DNA from 2 places in the Streptomyces huasconensis genome. Region 2 is predicted to be linked to the other one. Evidence: predicted binding sites of a transcription regulator. Region 2 holds the regulator's gene; the other holds the start of a gene.
What was found. The regulator HspR, encoded in region 2, represses chaperone genes until heat shock. The targets are predictions, from matches to a motif close to TTGAGNNNNNNNNNCTCAA.
Positions count from the first base shown of each region.

Region 1: dnaK (molecular chaperone DnaK) is a predicted target of HspR. The motif match lies at 3,421-3,439, and genes of this name have one in related genera.

Region 1 is NZ_CP086119.1:7,123,932-7,131,390, forward strand. Features, by position in the region: gene J2N69_RS31820 (AfsR/SARP family transcriptional regulator) at 1-822, opposite strand, end outside; gene J2N69_RS31825 (NADP-dependent oxidoreductase) at 975-1,994, shown strand; partial or broken gene J2N69_RS31830 (peroxiredoxin) at 2,043-2,233, shown strand; gene J2N69_RS31835 (DUF4190 domain-containing protein) at 2,350-2,628, opposite strand; gene J2N69_RS31840 (OsmC family protein) at 2,842-3,267, shown strand; gene dnaK (molecular chaperone DnaK) at 3,513-5,381, shown strand; gene narI (respiratory nitrate reductase subunit gamma) at 5,378-6,100, opposite strand; gene narJ (nitrate reductase molybdenum cofactor assembly chaperone) at 6,100-6,681, opposite strand; gene narH (nitrate reductase subunit beta) at 6,674-7,459, opposite strand, start outside.
Region 2 is NZ_CP086119.1:4,272,977-4,280,435, forward strand. Features, by position in the region: gene dnaK (molecular chaperone DnaK) at 1-1,205, shown strand, start outside; gene grpE (nucleotide exchange factor GrpE) at 1,205-1,912, shown strand; gene dnaJ (molecular chaperone DnaJ) at 1,976-3,166, shown strand; gene J2N69_RS19495 (heat shock protein transcriptional repressor HspR) at 3,170-3,625, shown strand; gene J2N69_RS19500 (hypothetical protein) at 3,758-4,270, shown strand; gene J2N69_RS19505 (helix-turn-helix transcriptional regulator) at 4,296-5,270, opposite strand; gene J2N69_RS19510 (helix-turn-helix transcriptional regulator) at 5,411-6,487, opposite strand; gene J2N69_RS19515 (helix-turn-helix domain-containing protein) at 6,484-7,459, opposite strand, start outside.

The sequences.
Region 1 (7,459 bases), 2.9 Mb from region 2:
GAGCGGTGGCGTGCCCGCGGGCACGCCACCGGGCGGGGGCGTCGGCAGGGCTTTCGCAGGGGTCCGCGACAGGGCCTTGGGGCCGGTGAGGGACGCGTCCTGGCGCAGTATCGCCTCGTGGAGGGCGGTGAGTTCGGGGCCGGGGTCGGTGCCGAGTTCGTCGGCCAGCCGGGTACGCAGGGCGTGGTACGAGGCCAGGGCCTCGGCGGGGCGGCCCGCGCCGTAGAGGGCCCGCAGGTGCGCCGCGCGCAGCCGCTCGCGCAGGGGTTCGCGGGCCACGAGAGCGGCCAGTTCGTCCGCGAGCGGGGCGTGTTCGCCGAGGTCGAGGCGGGCTTCGGCCAACGCCTCCTGAGCGGTGAGCCGTTGCTCCTCCAGCTGCGCGGCGGCGGCCCGGGCGAAGCCCGCGTCGCGGACGTCGGCGTAGGCGGGACCGCGCCACAGGGCCAGGGCGTCGGTCAGGAGGGACGCCCGGGTGCGGGGATCGGCCGTGGTCGCGTACGCCGTGGTCGTCAGGGCCGTGAAGCGGGCCGCGTCCGTCGCGTCCTCGGCCAGGCGCAGGCGGTAGCCCGCCGGGCCGTACGTCACCTCGTCCCGCCCGAGGGCGCGGCGCAGCTGGGAGACCTTCGTCTGCAGGGAGTTGGCGGGATCGGCGGGGAGGCGGCCGTCTCCCCAGAGGGCTTCGATCAGGGCGTCGGCGGGGACAGGGGCGCCGGCGCGTATGAGGAGGGCGGCGAGGAGGGTGCGGACCTTCGGCTCGGGGACCGGGGTGGCCGTGCCGTCGGTCGTGCGGACGGTCAGGGGGCCGAGGACCTCGTATCGCATGGGGTCACCGTACGTGGGCCCTCGCGGGGGGCGTCGCGAGGGCGCCCTTCCCCACGTCAGGGATCCGTGCGTGGGGCGTCAGGGGTTCGTGCGCGGCCCCGGGCACGGTGGTCCCGTCACCCCGACAAGCACCACCTCTAGAGGAGACGGCCATGCCCCGGTCCCGTGAAATCCGTCTCGCCGCCCGCCCGGTCGGCGCCCCCGCCCGCACCGACTTCGCCCTCGCCACCACCACCCTCCCCGACACCCCGCCCGCGGGCACGCTGCTCGTCCGCAACCTGTGGATGTCCGTGGATCCGTACATGCGGGGCCGCATGGACGACGCGCCCTCCTACATGCCGCCCTTCGAGCTGGGCGCCCCACTGGAGGGCGGAGCCGTGGGCGAGGTCGTGGCATCCGCCGTGCCCCAGGTGCCGGTCGGGGCGACGGTCGTGCACTTCGCGGGGTGGCGCGAGTACGCCCTGGTCGACGCGGACGCGGCCACGGTCGTGGACACCGCCCTCGCCCCGGCCTCCACCTACCTCGGCCCGCTGGGCACGACGGGCCTCACCGCATACGCGGCGCTGACGCGCACCGCGCCCGTGCGGGAGGGCGACGTGGTGTTCGTGTCGGCCGCCGCGGGGGCGGTCGGCAGCGTCGCGGGGCAGGTGGCCCGTGCGCTGGGCGCATCGAAGGTGATCGGTTCGGCGGGCGGGCCGGAGAAGACGAAGAAGCTGCTGGACACGTTCGGCTTCGACGCGGCTCTCGACTACCGGCAGGGCGGCCTGGCGGAGCAGCTCGCGCAGGCGGCGCCCGACGGCATCGACGTGTACGTCGACAACGTGGGCGGCGACCACCTCCAGGCGGCGATCGGCGCCATCCGCCGCGAGGGCCGTATCGCGCTGGTCGGCGCGATCAGTACGTACAACGACACGACCCCGGCACCCGGCCCCGACAACCTCTTCCAGGCGGCGAAGCAGGAGGCGTCCCTGCGCGGGATGCTGGTGACCAGCCACCTCGACCTGTTCCCGGAGTGGATAGGGAAGGCGGCCGGGATGCTCGCGGACGGTTCGCTGCGCACGGAACGGACCGTCGTCGAGGGCATCGAGCGCGCGCCGGAGGCCTTTCTCGGCGTACTGAGCGGCGCCAACACCGGCAAGATGCTGGTCCGCCTCGCCGAAGGGGCCGAGTGAGGGCCACCGCGCTCCCTTCGTCCCGGCACCGCCTCATCGGTCGGCTGCGGGCCCGGCACCCCGCCGAGCCGCCTCACCACCTCGGCCGACGTGACCTTCCAGCCGGGCACGGGCGTCACCGCCATCCACCTCACGGTCGCGGGCACGGCCCTCGGCATCGACGAGGACGCCAAGGCCGACTCCCGGTGAGCCGGGCGCCGACGGGTACGACCATCACCCTCACGGCCAAGCTGGGCTGACGCGGGACCCGGAGACGGTCGGACGGGAGCGGCGAGGCGCAAGGAGCAAGGGCAGGGTGGAGGACCCGGGTCGGCATCGCCCGAGGCCGCCGGCCGGGACGGCTCCCGGCCGGCGGTCAGCCGCCGACGTACCAGCTGAACTCGCCCGACGCGGCCAGCGCCATCAGGACGACGAACAGGACCACGTCGACGATGCCCAGAATGATGGCCGCCTTCGCCATCCCTCCGCCGCCCGCCCGCTGCCGCAGGGCGAGGGCGCCGAAGACGATCGCGAGCGGTCCCAGGATGACGCTGAGGAAGAACAGCCCGACGATGCCGCAGACGAGCCCGGCCACCGCGAAGCTGTTCGTGCGGGAACCGGGAGATGCCGCTGACCGACTGCCGTAAGCCGACATGGCCACACTCCTTCGAGTCGCGTTCCAGTCTTGCGTGACGTGACGGCGGGTGCCCCAAAACGCGCCGGGTAGTCCGCGCGGCGGCGACCGCGCGCTCCGCCGGAGCCGCCCCGCGGCCCATTCGCGCCCCGAGTGTGATCGGATGGTGGCCACGGATCTCCGATCACGGAACCGCACTCCGATTCACGGAACCGCACTGAAGGGAACTGCATCGTGGCAACCACGCGCTCCGCGCACACGGTCTGGGAAGGCTCTCTGACGGAGGGCTCGGGCACCGTCACCTTCGACTCCTCCGGCATCGGGGAGCAGGCGGTGTCCTGGCCCGCCCGCGCCGAGCAGGCGAACGGCAGGACCAGCCCGGAGGAGCTGATCGCCGCCGCCCACTCCAGCTGCTTCTCCATGGCGCTGTCGCACGGCCTGACCGGCGCCGGCACCCCGCCGAGCCGCCTCACCACCTCGGCCGACGTGACCTTCCAGCCGGGCACGGGCATCACCGGCATCCACCTCACGGTCGAGGGCACCGTCCCCGGCATCGACGAGGACGCCTTCGTCGCCGCGGCCGAGGACGCCAAGGCCAACTGCCCGGTGAGCCAGGCGCTGACGGGTACGACCATCACCCTCACGGCCAAGCTGGGCTGACGCGGGACCCGGAGACGGTCGGACGATGCCGTCCCCCCCTCGCCGGGGGTGGCGGCATCGTCGTACGCGGCCCCCGACCCCTGGCACGTCCCTTGCCCCCGGCCCCCCTTGCCCTCCAGCCCCCTTGCCTCCCGCCCCCTCGCCCCCTGACCCTTGACAATGACTCGCTCAAGTTTTGTGATGGGAGAGGAGTGGAGTAGGCCTGGACACGGGGGACATGAGCTCGCGGCGGAAGGGACTGGACCATGGCACGAGCGGTCGGGATCGATCTCGGGACGACGAACTCGGTGGTGGCCGTACTGGAGGGCGGTGAGCCCACCGTCGTCGCCAACGCGGAGGGCGCGCGCACCACTCCCTCGGTCGTCGCCTTCGCGAAGAACGGCGACGTCCTGGTGGGCGAGGTCGCCAAACGGCAGGCGGTCACGAACGTGGAGCGCACCGCACGCTCCGTCAAACGCCACATGGGCGACGGCGGCTGGCGCTTCCCGGAGAGCGGCTCCGTGGACGGCACCCGCTACACCGCGCAGGAACTCTCCGCGCGCGTCCTGCAGAAGCTCAAGCGGGACGCCGAGTCCTACCTCGGCGAGGACGTCACCGACGCGGTGGTCACCGTCCCCGCCTACTTCGACGACACCCAGCGCCAGGCCACCAAGGAGGCCGGCGAGATCGCGGGCCTCAACGTCCTGCGCATCGTCAACGAACCGACGGCGGCGGCCCTCGCGTACGGCCTGGACAAGGGCGAGGACCAGACCGTCCTCGTCTTCGACCTGGGCGGCGGCACCTTCGACGTCTCGCTCCTGGAGATGGGCGAGGGCGTCATCGAGGTGAAGGCCACCAACGGCGACACCCGGCTCGGCGGCGACGACTGGGACCAGCGGATCGTCGAACACCTGGTACGGCAGTTCAAGAACGCGCACGGCGTGGACCTCGGCAAGGACAAGATGGCGCTCCAGCGGCTGCGCGAGGGCGCCGAGAAGGCGAAGATCGAGCTGTCCTCGTCGACCGAGACGGACATCAACCTCCCCTACATCACCGCTTCCGCCGAAGGCCCCCTGCACCTGGCCGAGAAGCTGACGCGCGCCCAGTTCCAGGAGCTGACGTCCGACCTGCTCGACCGCTGCAAGGAGCCCTTCCACCAGGCCGTGAAGGACGCGGGCGTCAAGCTCTCCGCCATCGACCACGTGATCCTGGTGGGCGGCTCGACCCGGATGCCCGCGGTGACCGAGCTGGTCAGGGAACTCACCGGCAAGGACCCCCACAAGGGCGTCAACCCGGACGAGGTGGTCGCGCTCGGCGCGGCTCTCCAGGCCGGTGTCATCCGCGGCGACGTCAAGGACGTCCTGCTGCTCGACGTGACGCCGCTCTCCCTCGGCATCGAGACCAAGGGCGGCATCATGACCAAGCTCATCGAGCGCAACACCACGATCCCCACCCGGCGTTCGGAGACGTTCTCCACCGCCGAGGACAACCAGCCCTCGGTCGGCATCCAGGTCTTCCAGGGCGAGCGGGAGATTGCCGCGTACAACAAGAAACTCGGTGTCTTCGACCTGACCGGGCTGCCGCCCGCCCCGCGCGGCGTCCCCAAGATCGAGGTCACCTTCGACATCGACGCCAACGGCATCATGCACGTCTCGGCGAAGGACGAGGCGACCGGGCGCGAGCAGCGCATGACGGTCACCGGCGGCTCCGCGCTGCCCAAGGACGACATCGACCGCATGGTCCGCGAGGCCGAGCAGCACGCGGAGGAGGACCGCAGGCGACGCGAGGCGGCCGAGACCCGCAACCAGGCCGAACAGCTCGTGTACCAGACGGAGCGGTTCCTGACGGACGGCGGCGACAAGGTGCCCGGCGACGTCAAGGACGAAGTGGCAGCCGCGGCGGCCGAGTTGAAGGGGCTCCTCAAGGACCGGCCCGACGACACGGCCGCCCTGCGCACCGGCACCGAGAAGCTGGCGGCCGTCAGCCAGAAGATGGGCCAGGCGATGTACGCGGCCTCCGGCGGCGGCGCGGAGGAGCAGCCCACGGCCACGGAGTCACCCGCCGAGGAAGGCGTGGTGGACGCCGAGATCGTGGACGACGACCACGGCAAGGAGGGGCAGGGCAAGGCGCCCTAAGGCCCGGTGCGTTCCCAGCCGCGCCGCTCCGGCCGCGCCCCGATCCGCTCCGGGTCCCGGGAGCGGTAGACCACGTAGGGCCGGAAGAGGTACTGGAGCGGCGCGCTGAACATGTGGATCAGGCGGGTGAACGGCACCAGGGCGAAGAGCACCATGCCGACCACGGCGTGGATCTCGTACATCAGGGGCACGCCCGTCATCGCGTCGATGTCGGGCTGGAGCGTGAAGAGGCTGCGGGCCCACGGGGCAATGGAGGCGCGGTAGTTGTAACCGTCGCCGGAGGTGTGCAGCAGCTTGGCCACCATGCCGAGCACGATCGCCGCGAACAGCACCAGGTACATGAGCTTGTCGTTCGCGGTCGTCGCCCGGAACACCGGCGTGTTGGTGCGCCGCCGGTAGAGCAGCAGCAGGATGCCGAGGACGAGCAGGACACCGGCCGCGGTGCCGCCGTACAGCGAGAACAGGTGATACGTGTGCTCGCTGACGCCCGCCTTGTCCGTCCACGACTCGGGGAGGAACAGACCCACCAGGTGGCCGACGAGCACGAAGAGGATGCCGTAGTGGAACATCGGCGAGGCGATGTTCAGCAGCTTGGACTCGTAGACCTGCGAGGAGCGGGTCGTCCAGCCGAACTTGTCGTAGCGGTAGCGCCAGACGGTGCCCGCGACGAGCAGGACGAAGGCGATGTAGGGAAGGGCGCCCCACAGCAGCGTTTCCATCAGTGCTCCCCGATGAGTGCGAAGGGTGCGAACGGCTGGAGGCCGACCTCCTCGCGCGGCGGGCCCGACCGGGCCAGCGCGAGCGCCTCGGCGCGGTCCTTGGGGCTCGGGCCCGGCAGGCTCGCGCACACCGCCTCCAGCACCCCCGCGTACGGCGTGCCGTGCTCACGCAGCGCGAGCCGCAGCAGCTCCAGCCCACTGCGGTGCTCCAGCAAAAGCTCGGGCCCCGCCAGCGCGGAGAACTCCAGGACCGCGGGGAGGAAGTCCGGCAGCTCCTCGCCGGTGAACTCCAGGCCGTGCGCGCGGTAGACCTCCTTGAAGCGGACCAGGGCCATGCCGCGCCGCCGGGTGTCGCCGTCGCGCCACCAGCTCAGGTACAGGCTGTGCCGGTTCTTGAAGTCGAAGACCTGCACGTAGTGCGCGGCCAGCTCCCGCGGGTCGGTGGTGGTCGCGTACGTGAGGAACTCGCCGAGCTGTGGGGGAGCGGCGGCCCGCAGCAGGGGCAGCCGCTCGTGGAACGCGTCGTCCGGGTAGCCGAGGCAGAGGGCCGCGGCCTGGTGGAGCACGGCGTGTTCAGTCACTGTCGTCCTCCTTGGCCGCGTTGGCCTTCTCGGCCGCGCTCGGCTGCTCGTCGGCGGTCTGGCGGGCCCGCAGCGCGTGGAAGTTCTCCAGCGTGACCAGCGGCAGGTTCCGGCGGCTGCCGGAGTCCTGGCCGAACGGGCCGTCGCCGCCCATTCCCGGACCGCCCTGGTGATCGAGGCTGCACGTGTCGGGGACCGCCGACTCCTCCAGGCGCCGCGCGTCGCCGACCGCGGCGGTCGGAATGACGTACCGGTCCTCGTACTTGGCGATGGCCAGCAGGCGGTACATCTCTTCGATCTGCGGGCCCGTCATGCCCACCGACTCCGCCACCGAACTGTCGGGCGGGTCACCGAGGTTGACGGCCCGCATGTGTGCCCGCATGGCGGCCAGCTTCTCCAGGCTGGAGCGCACCGGGCCCACGTCCCCGGCGGTGAAGATCTCCGCGAGGTATTCGAGGGGGATGCGCAGGGTGTCGATGGCGCCGAAGAGGTTGGCCGCGTCCTCGCCGTCGTGGCCGGTCTCCGTCAGCGCGTCCACCACCGGCGACAACGGCGGGATGTACCAGACCATCGGCATCGTGCGGTACTCCGGGTGCAGCGGGAGCGCCACCTTGTACGTGCTGATCAGGGCGTGCACGGGGGAGCGGCGTGCCGCCTCGATCCAGTCGCGGGAGATCCCGGCCCGCTCGGCCGCGCGGCGCACCTCGGGGTCGGCGGGGTCGAGGAAGACGTCCAACTGCCTCTGATAAAGCCGGTGTTCGTCGGGCTCGGAGGCCGC
Region 2 (7,459 bases):
ACGGCGTGGACCTCTCCAAGGACAAGATGGCGCTCCAGCGCCTGCGCGAGGCGGCCGAGAAGGCCAAGATCGAGCTGTCCTCCTCCACGGAGACCACGATCAACCTCCCGTACATCACGGCCTCCGCCGAGGGCCCGCTGCACCTGGACGAGAAGCTCACCCGCGCCCAGTTCCAGCAGCTCACGTCCGACCTCCTGGAGCGCTGCAAGACGCCGTTCCACAATGTCATCAAGGACGCGGGCATCCAGCTCTCCGAGATCGACCACGTCGTTCTCGTCGGTGGCTCCACCCGCATGCCGGCCGTCGCCGAGCTGGTCAAGGAACTGACCGGCGGCAAGGACGCCAACAAGGGCGTGAACCCGGACGAGGTCGTCGCCATCGGTGCCTCGCTCCAGGCCGGTGTCCTCAAGGGTGAGGTCAAGGACGTTCTGCTCCTCGACGTGACCCCGCTGTCCCTCGGCATCGAGACCAAGGGCGGCATCATGACGAAGCTCATCGAGCGGAACACGACCATCCCGACCAAGCGGTCGGAGATCTTCACGACGGCCGAGGACAACCAGCCGTCCGTGCAGATCCAGGTCTACCAGGGCGAGCGCGAGATCGCGGCGTACAACAAGAAGCTCGGCATGTTCGAGCTGACGGGCCTGCCGCCGGCCCCGCGCGGCGTCCCGCAGATCGAGGTCTCCTTCGACATCGACGCCAACGGCATCATGCACGTGACCGCGAAGGACCTCGGCACGGGCAAGGAGCAGAAGATGACCGTCACCGGCGGCTCCTCGCTGCCGAAGGACGAGGTCGACCGCATGCGCCAGGAGGCCGAGCAGTACGCGGACGAGGACCACAAGCGCCGCGAGGCCGCCGAGTCCCGCAACCAGGGCGAGCAGCTCGTCTACCAGACGGAGAAGTTCCTCAAGGACAACGAGGACAAGGTCCCGGGCGAGGTCAAGACCGAGGTCGAGGAAGCCGTCAATGAGCTGAAGGAGAAGCTCAAGGGCGAGGACACGGCCGAGATCCGCACCGCGACCGAGAAGGTCGCCGCCGTCTCGCAGAAGCTGGGCCAGGCCATGTACGCCGACGCCCAGGGCGCGCAGGCGGCCGGTGCCGAGGGCGCGGCCCCCGGCGCCGACCAGGCCAAGGAGGACGACGGAGTTGTCGACGCCGAGATCGTCGACGACGAGAAGGACCAGAAGGGTGGCGCCGCCTGATGACCGAGGAGACCCCGGGCCTCGGTGAGAACGCCGAGAAGCCTGACGTCCCCTCCGGCGCCACCCCTGATGACGCGGCGCCGAAGGCCGCCGAGCCCTCCACCGAGGAGGGTCCGGCGGCCCCGGCCGGGGACACGGACAGCAAGACGTCCGCGCAGGACGCGGGCCTGACCGCCCAGCTGGACCAGGTGCGCACCGCGCTCAACGAGCGCACGGCGGACCTCCAGCGGCTGCAGGCCGAGTACCAGAACTACCGCCGCAGGGTGGAGCGGGACAAGGTGACGGTGAAGGAGATCGCCTCGGCGAACCTCCTCTCCGAGCTGCTCCCGACCCTCGACGACATCGGCCGCGCCCGTGAGCACGGCGAACTGGTCGGCGGCTTCAAGTCGGTCGCCGAGGCGCTGGAGACCGTCGTCGCCAAGATGGGCCTCCAGCAGTTCGGCAAGGAGGGCGAGCCCTTCGACCCGACCATCCACGAGGCCCTGATGCACAGCTACGCACCGGACGTCACCGAGACGACGTGCGTCGCGATCCTGCAGCCGGGGTATCGCATCGGCGAGCGCACCATCCGCCCCGCGCGGGTGGCCGTCGCCGAGCCGCAGCCCGGCGCGCAGACGGTCAAGGGCGACGAGTCCTCGGCCGCGGCCGACTCCTCCTCCGCCGATGAGGCGAAGGACAAGGAGACCGGTGGCCCGGACGAGGGCTGACGTCGGCACCACGTCGGTCGTACGTAGCAAGCGCAGCAAGCGTAGGAAGGAGGGACGTCGGGGATGAGCACCAAGGACTTCATCGAGAAGGACTACTACAAGGTCCTCGGCGTCCCCAAGGACGCCACCGAAGCCGAGATCAAGAAGGCGTACCGGAAACTCGCCCGCGAGAACCACCCGGACGCCAACAAGGGCAACGCCAAGGCGGAGGAGCGCTTCAAGGAGATCTCCGAGGCGAACGACATCCTCGGTGACCCCAAGAAGCGCAAGGAGTACGACGAAGCGCGTGCCCTCTTCGGCAACGGCGGATTCCGGTCGGGCCCCGGAGCCGGCGGCGGATCGTTCAACTTCGACCTGGGCGACCTCTTCGGAGGCGCGGCCGGTGGGGGTGGAGCGGCCGGCGGCGGCTTCGGGGGCGGCCTCGGTGACGTCTTCGGGGGCCTGTTCAACCGCGGCGGCGCGGGTGCCGGTTCCGGCACGCGTACGCAGCCGAGGCGCGGCCAGGACATCGAGTCCGAGGTCACGCTGAGCTTCACGGAGGCGGTGGACGGCGCGACGGTGCCGTTGCGCATGTCCTCCCAGGCCGCCTGCAAGGCCTGTTCCGGCACCGGCGACAAGAACGGCACGCCGCGCGTGTGCCCGACCTGCGTCGGCACGGGCCAGGTCTCGCGGGGTGGCGGTGGCGGCTTCTCGCTGACCGATCCGTGCGTGGACTGCAAGGGCCGGGGCCTGATCGCCCAGGACCCGTGCGACGTCTGCCACGGCTCGGGGCGCGCGAAGTCCTCCCGCACCATGCAGGTGCGGATTCCGGCGGGGGTCAGCGACGGTCAGCGGATCAGGCTCCGCGGCAAGGGCGCCCCCGGCGAGCGGGGTGGCCCGGCCGGTGACCTGTACGTGGTCGTGCACGTCGGCACGCACCCGGTCTTCGGCCGCAAGGGCGACAACCTCACGGTCACGGTGCCGGTGACGTACCCCGAGGCGGTGCTGGGCGGTGAGGTCAAGGTGCCGACCCTGGGCGGTCCGGCCGTCACCCTGAAGCTGCCGCCGGGCACGCCCAACGGCCGCACCATGCGCGCCCGCGGCAAGGGCGCCGTCCGCAAGGACGGCACGCGCGGCGACCTGCTGGTGACGGTGGAGGTGTCGGTCCCGGCATCCCTGTCGGACTCGGCGAAGGAAGCCCTGGAGTCCTACCGCAAGGCGACTGCGGGCGACGACCCGCGGGCAGAACTGTTCCAGGCCGCGAAGGGAGCGTGACCCATGGAGAGGGTCGGCCGTCGTCGCAATCCGTACCAACTCACCGACGACACGCCGGTGTACGTCATCTCGGTGGCCGCCCAGCTGAGCGGCCTCCACCCGCAGACCCTGCGCCAGTACGACCGCTTGGGCCTGGTCTCCCCGGACCGCACCGCGGGCCGGGGCCGGCGCTACTCCGCGCGCGACATCGAACTGCTGCGCACCGTGCAGCAGTTGTCGCAGGAGGAGGGCATCAACCTCGCCGGCATCAAGCGGATCATCGAGCTGGAGAACCAGGTCGCGGCGCTTCAGTCACGGGTCGCGGAACTCTCCGCGGCCGTGGAGGGAGCCGCCGCCGCCATGCAGCAGCGTGAAGCGGCGGTACACGCCTCGTACCGCCGCGACCTCGTCCCGTACCAGGACGTGCAGCAGGCGAGCGCGCTGGTGGTCTGGCGGCCGAAGAGAGCGACGGAGCAGTAGCGGCGCCGCCCACGTGGGTGTCGAAGGGGCCGGGAGGGGAACCTCCCGGCCCCTTCGCGCGTTGCGGTGGTCGACCTGACGTACGTCCTGCGTACGTGCTGACATGTGGTGTTGCGGGGGAAGTGGATTCTCATGGCCATGGTGGGGCTGTTCTGGATCGCCGAGGGCGATGTGTACGTGGGCGCGAAGCCGTCCGGGCTGGCCGCCGGCGTGCGCCTGACCCCGGAGGGCGTGGTGGCCCTCGGCGATCGGCAGACGGGTCTGTGGCCGTGGGAGGACGTGCGGGCCCTGACGGTCGAGAACGCCCCCGTGAAGTCGCTGAAGCGGCAGGTGGGCGCCCTGGTGGACATGGCCCTGACGGTCGGCCTCGGCGGCGGGGACGAGGCGCCGACGATGACCGTACGGATCACCGACGTGCAGGGCGCCGACCACGAACTGACCGTGTACACCGCCGCGGCGACGGGCTACTCCCCGGCGGAACACGACCTCTCGCTCGACCTCCTCGCCCAGCTGACGCGGGGCGCGGGCACGCTCCTGACGACGCTGGCCGCGATGGCGGAGTGGGGGCGCCGCCGGGAGGGGGGCACGCCGCGGGCGGCCGACCGGGAGGCGCTGCTGAGGGAGTGGCTAGGGGCGGACGCCTGACGCGGAGGGGCGGGCGGCCGGACGCTCACGGGTTCCGTTCCAGCAGCCCCGACTGCCCAATGAGGTAGCCCAGTTGGGCGCGGCTCTCGCTGCCGAGGGTGGCGGCGAGCTTGGCGATGTGGACGCGGGCGGTGCGGATGTTCATGCCGAGGCGGTCGGCGATCTCGGCGTCCGTGAGGCCCTCGACGAGCAGGCCCGCGATCGCCCGCTGGCGCGGGGTGACGCCGCCCTCGGAGACCTGCGGGGCGGCCTGCGGCCACATCGGCGTCGCCAGCCGCCACAGCCGCCAGAAGGTGGTGGCGAAGTACTCGACGAGGGCCGGGTGGCGCAGTTCCAGGGCGACGGTGCGGTCCTTGCTCGCCGGGATGAACGCCACGCTCCGGTCGAAGACGAAGAGGCGGTCGGTGACCTCGTCCAGGGTGCGGGCCTCGACGTCGCCCTCCAGCTGCTCGAAGTAGGCGAGCACGGGCAGCGAGTGGCGGGTCGTGTGCTGGTAGAGGGTCCGCATCCGGCAGCCCCGGCCGAGGACCGCCTGGTCGCGCGGGAAGGCCTCGGCCAGGGTCTCGGGCGGGCGGGTGCCGCCGGGCTGGATGGCGAGGAACTCCTCCGTGACGTCGCTCATGGCGCGGTCGATGGCCGCGTTGATGTGTTCGAGGCCGTCCAGGACGGTGATCGCGGGGAGGTCGGCGGCGGCGGACAGCTCCGTGTCGAGCGCGATGAGCGGTGCGAACGCGGCGGTGAGACGCGCCTCGCGCGCACGCTGCCCGGCGATCCGGTCCTCGATGGTGCGCAGGAGGCGGGGCAGGGCCGTGGCGGGGGCGGCGGGCAGCAGCCACCGGGCGTCGGCGGGGTCCGGACGGAGGAGGCCGAAGTCGAGGAGGCAGGGCGCCCGTTCGGAGTCCTCGACGCGGACCCTGCCCTGACGGAGGGCGTGGGCGTAGACGGAGGAGCCTTCCTCGCAGAGTTCCTCCACGGCGTGCGGCGCGTGCTCGCTGCGCATGTGCGCTCCCTCCCGCTCGGTTGAAGCGCGGCGATTCTATGCAGGGGGACCCGGGGGCGAGGGTGTCCCCTTCATTGAAGTGTCTACTTCTGGGCCGCGGTGGTCGCCCCACGCGGGCGGGCCGGGGCGCGGCGGGCGTCTCAGGAGCCCCAGGAGCCGCGGGCGAGGATTCCTGACTGGCCGATGAGGTAGCCGAGCTGGGCGCGGCTTCCGCTGCCGAGGGTGGTGGCGAGCCTGGCGATGTGGTCGCGGGCGGTGCGGATGTTCATGCCGAGGCGGTCGGCGATCTCGGCGTCGGTGAGGCCTTCGACGAGGAGGGTGGCGATGGCGTGCTGGCGCGGCGTGACGCCGCTGCCCGAGGGGATCTTCGCCGACCGCGGGTACATGGGGGTGGCCAGGCGCCAGAGCCGTTCGAAGGTGGTGGCGAAGTAGTCGACGAGGGCGGGGTGGCGCAGCTCCAGGGCGATGTCGCGTTCCTTGTTCGCCGGGATGAAGGCGACGGAGCGGTCGAAGACGAAGAGCCGCTCCGTCAGTTCGTCCAGCGTGCGGACCTCGGCGTCGCCCTGGAGGCGCTCGTAGTACGCGAGGGCGGGCAGGGAGTGGCGGGTGGTGTGCTGGTACAGGGTGCGCAGGCGGCCGCCGCGGGAGAGGAGCCCCTGGGCGCTCGCCAGGGAGCGTGCCAGCACCTCGGGGGGCCGGGTCCCTCCGGGCTGGATGCACAGGGCCTCCTCGGTGGCCGCGTTCAGGGCCCGGTCGACGGCTTCGCCGATGCGGGGCAGCCCGCGCAGGACCGTGAGGGTGGAGGAGACCTCCTGGGGGCGGGCGTCGGGGGTGACCGCCATGAGAGGCGTGAACGTGTCGGCCAGCCGGACCCCGCGGCGCCGCTCGTACGCGATGTCCTGCTCGATGGTGTCGAGCAGCCGGGGCAGCGCGAGCGCCGGGGCGACGGGACGCAGCCACCGGGTGTCCTCGGCGTCCGTCAGCAGTAGCTGGAAGTCGGTGAGGCAGGGCGTCCGCTCGGCGTCCCGCAGGGGGACGCGGCCCTCCCGCAGCGCGCGTGCGTACAGGTGGCTGCCGGCCTCGCACAGGGTGTCGGGGCCGTGCGGCGGATGGGCCGCGGTGGTTGCGGTGGCTGTGCTGACCGGGGTGGCCGGGGCAGTCGGAGTGGCCGGGGTGGCTGAAGTGGCGGGGGCGGCCGGGGTGGTTTCGGCGGTCACTTCGGACGGTCCTGGTCGAGGATTCCCGACTGGGCGATGAGGTACCCGAGCTGGGCACGGCTTCCGCTGCCGAGGGCGGCGGCGATCTTGGCGATGTGGGCGCGGCAGGTGCGGACGTTCATGCCGAGGCGGCGGGCGATGGCCTCGTCGACGTGGCCGTCGATGAGCAGCTTGGCGATCGAGCGCTGGACGCCGGTGATGCCGTCCACGGAAGGGGGGTAGGGCACGTCGTCGATCAGGGGGGTCGCGCGGCTCCACTGCTCTTCGAAGACCTTGGCGAGGTACTCCACCAGGCCCGGGTGTCTGAGTTCCAGGGCGACCTGCTGGTCGGCTCTGGCGGGTATGAGCGCGACGTTCCGGTCGAAGATCATGAGCCGGTCGGTCAGCTCTTCCAGGGTGCGTATCTCCACGTTCCCCTGGGCCATGTAGGCCGCGTAGGCGAGCGTCCCCTGGCTGTGCCTGACCGTGTGCTGGTAGAGCGTGCGCATCGTGATGCCGCGGTCGAGGATGGTCTGGCCGCGTTGCAGCGCCACGGTGAGCGTGTTCTCGCTGCGGCCGCCCCCCGGCTGCACCGTGAGCACCTCGGAACGGCACTCGGCGGTGGCGCGTTCGATGGCCGCGTGGATGCGGGCGTCCCCTTCCAGCACGGTGATCGCGTGGGTCGTGGGCTCTTCCCGGGCGGTGATGGCCATAAATGGCTCGAAGATGTCGGTCAGCTCCACGGCGACCCTGCGCCGCTCCTGGATTTCCCGTTCGAGGGGGTGCAGGCGCTGGGCGAGCGCGGCGGACGGCGGGACCGGCCGGAGCCAGTTCGCGTCGTCCGGATCGGGGTGCAGAAGAGCGAAGTCCATGAGGCAAGGAGTGTTCTCGGCCTCACTGCGCAGAATCCGACCGCTGCTGAGTGCGAGTGCGTACAGCCTGGAGCCCTCGCCGCAAAGAGGGACGGCGGGGTGAGGATGTGTCGGTTTCGCG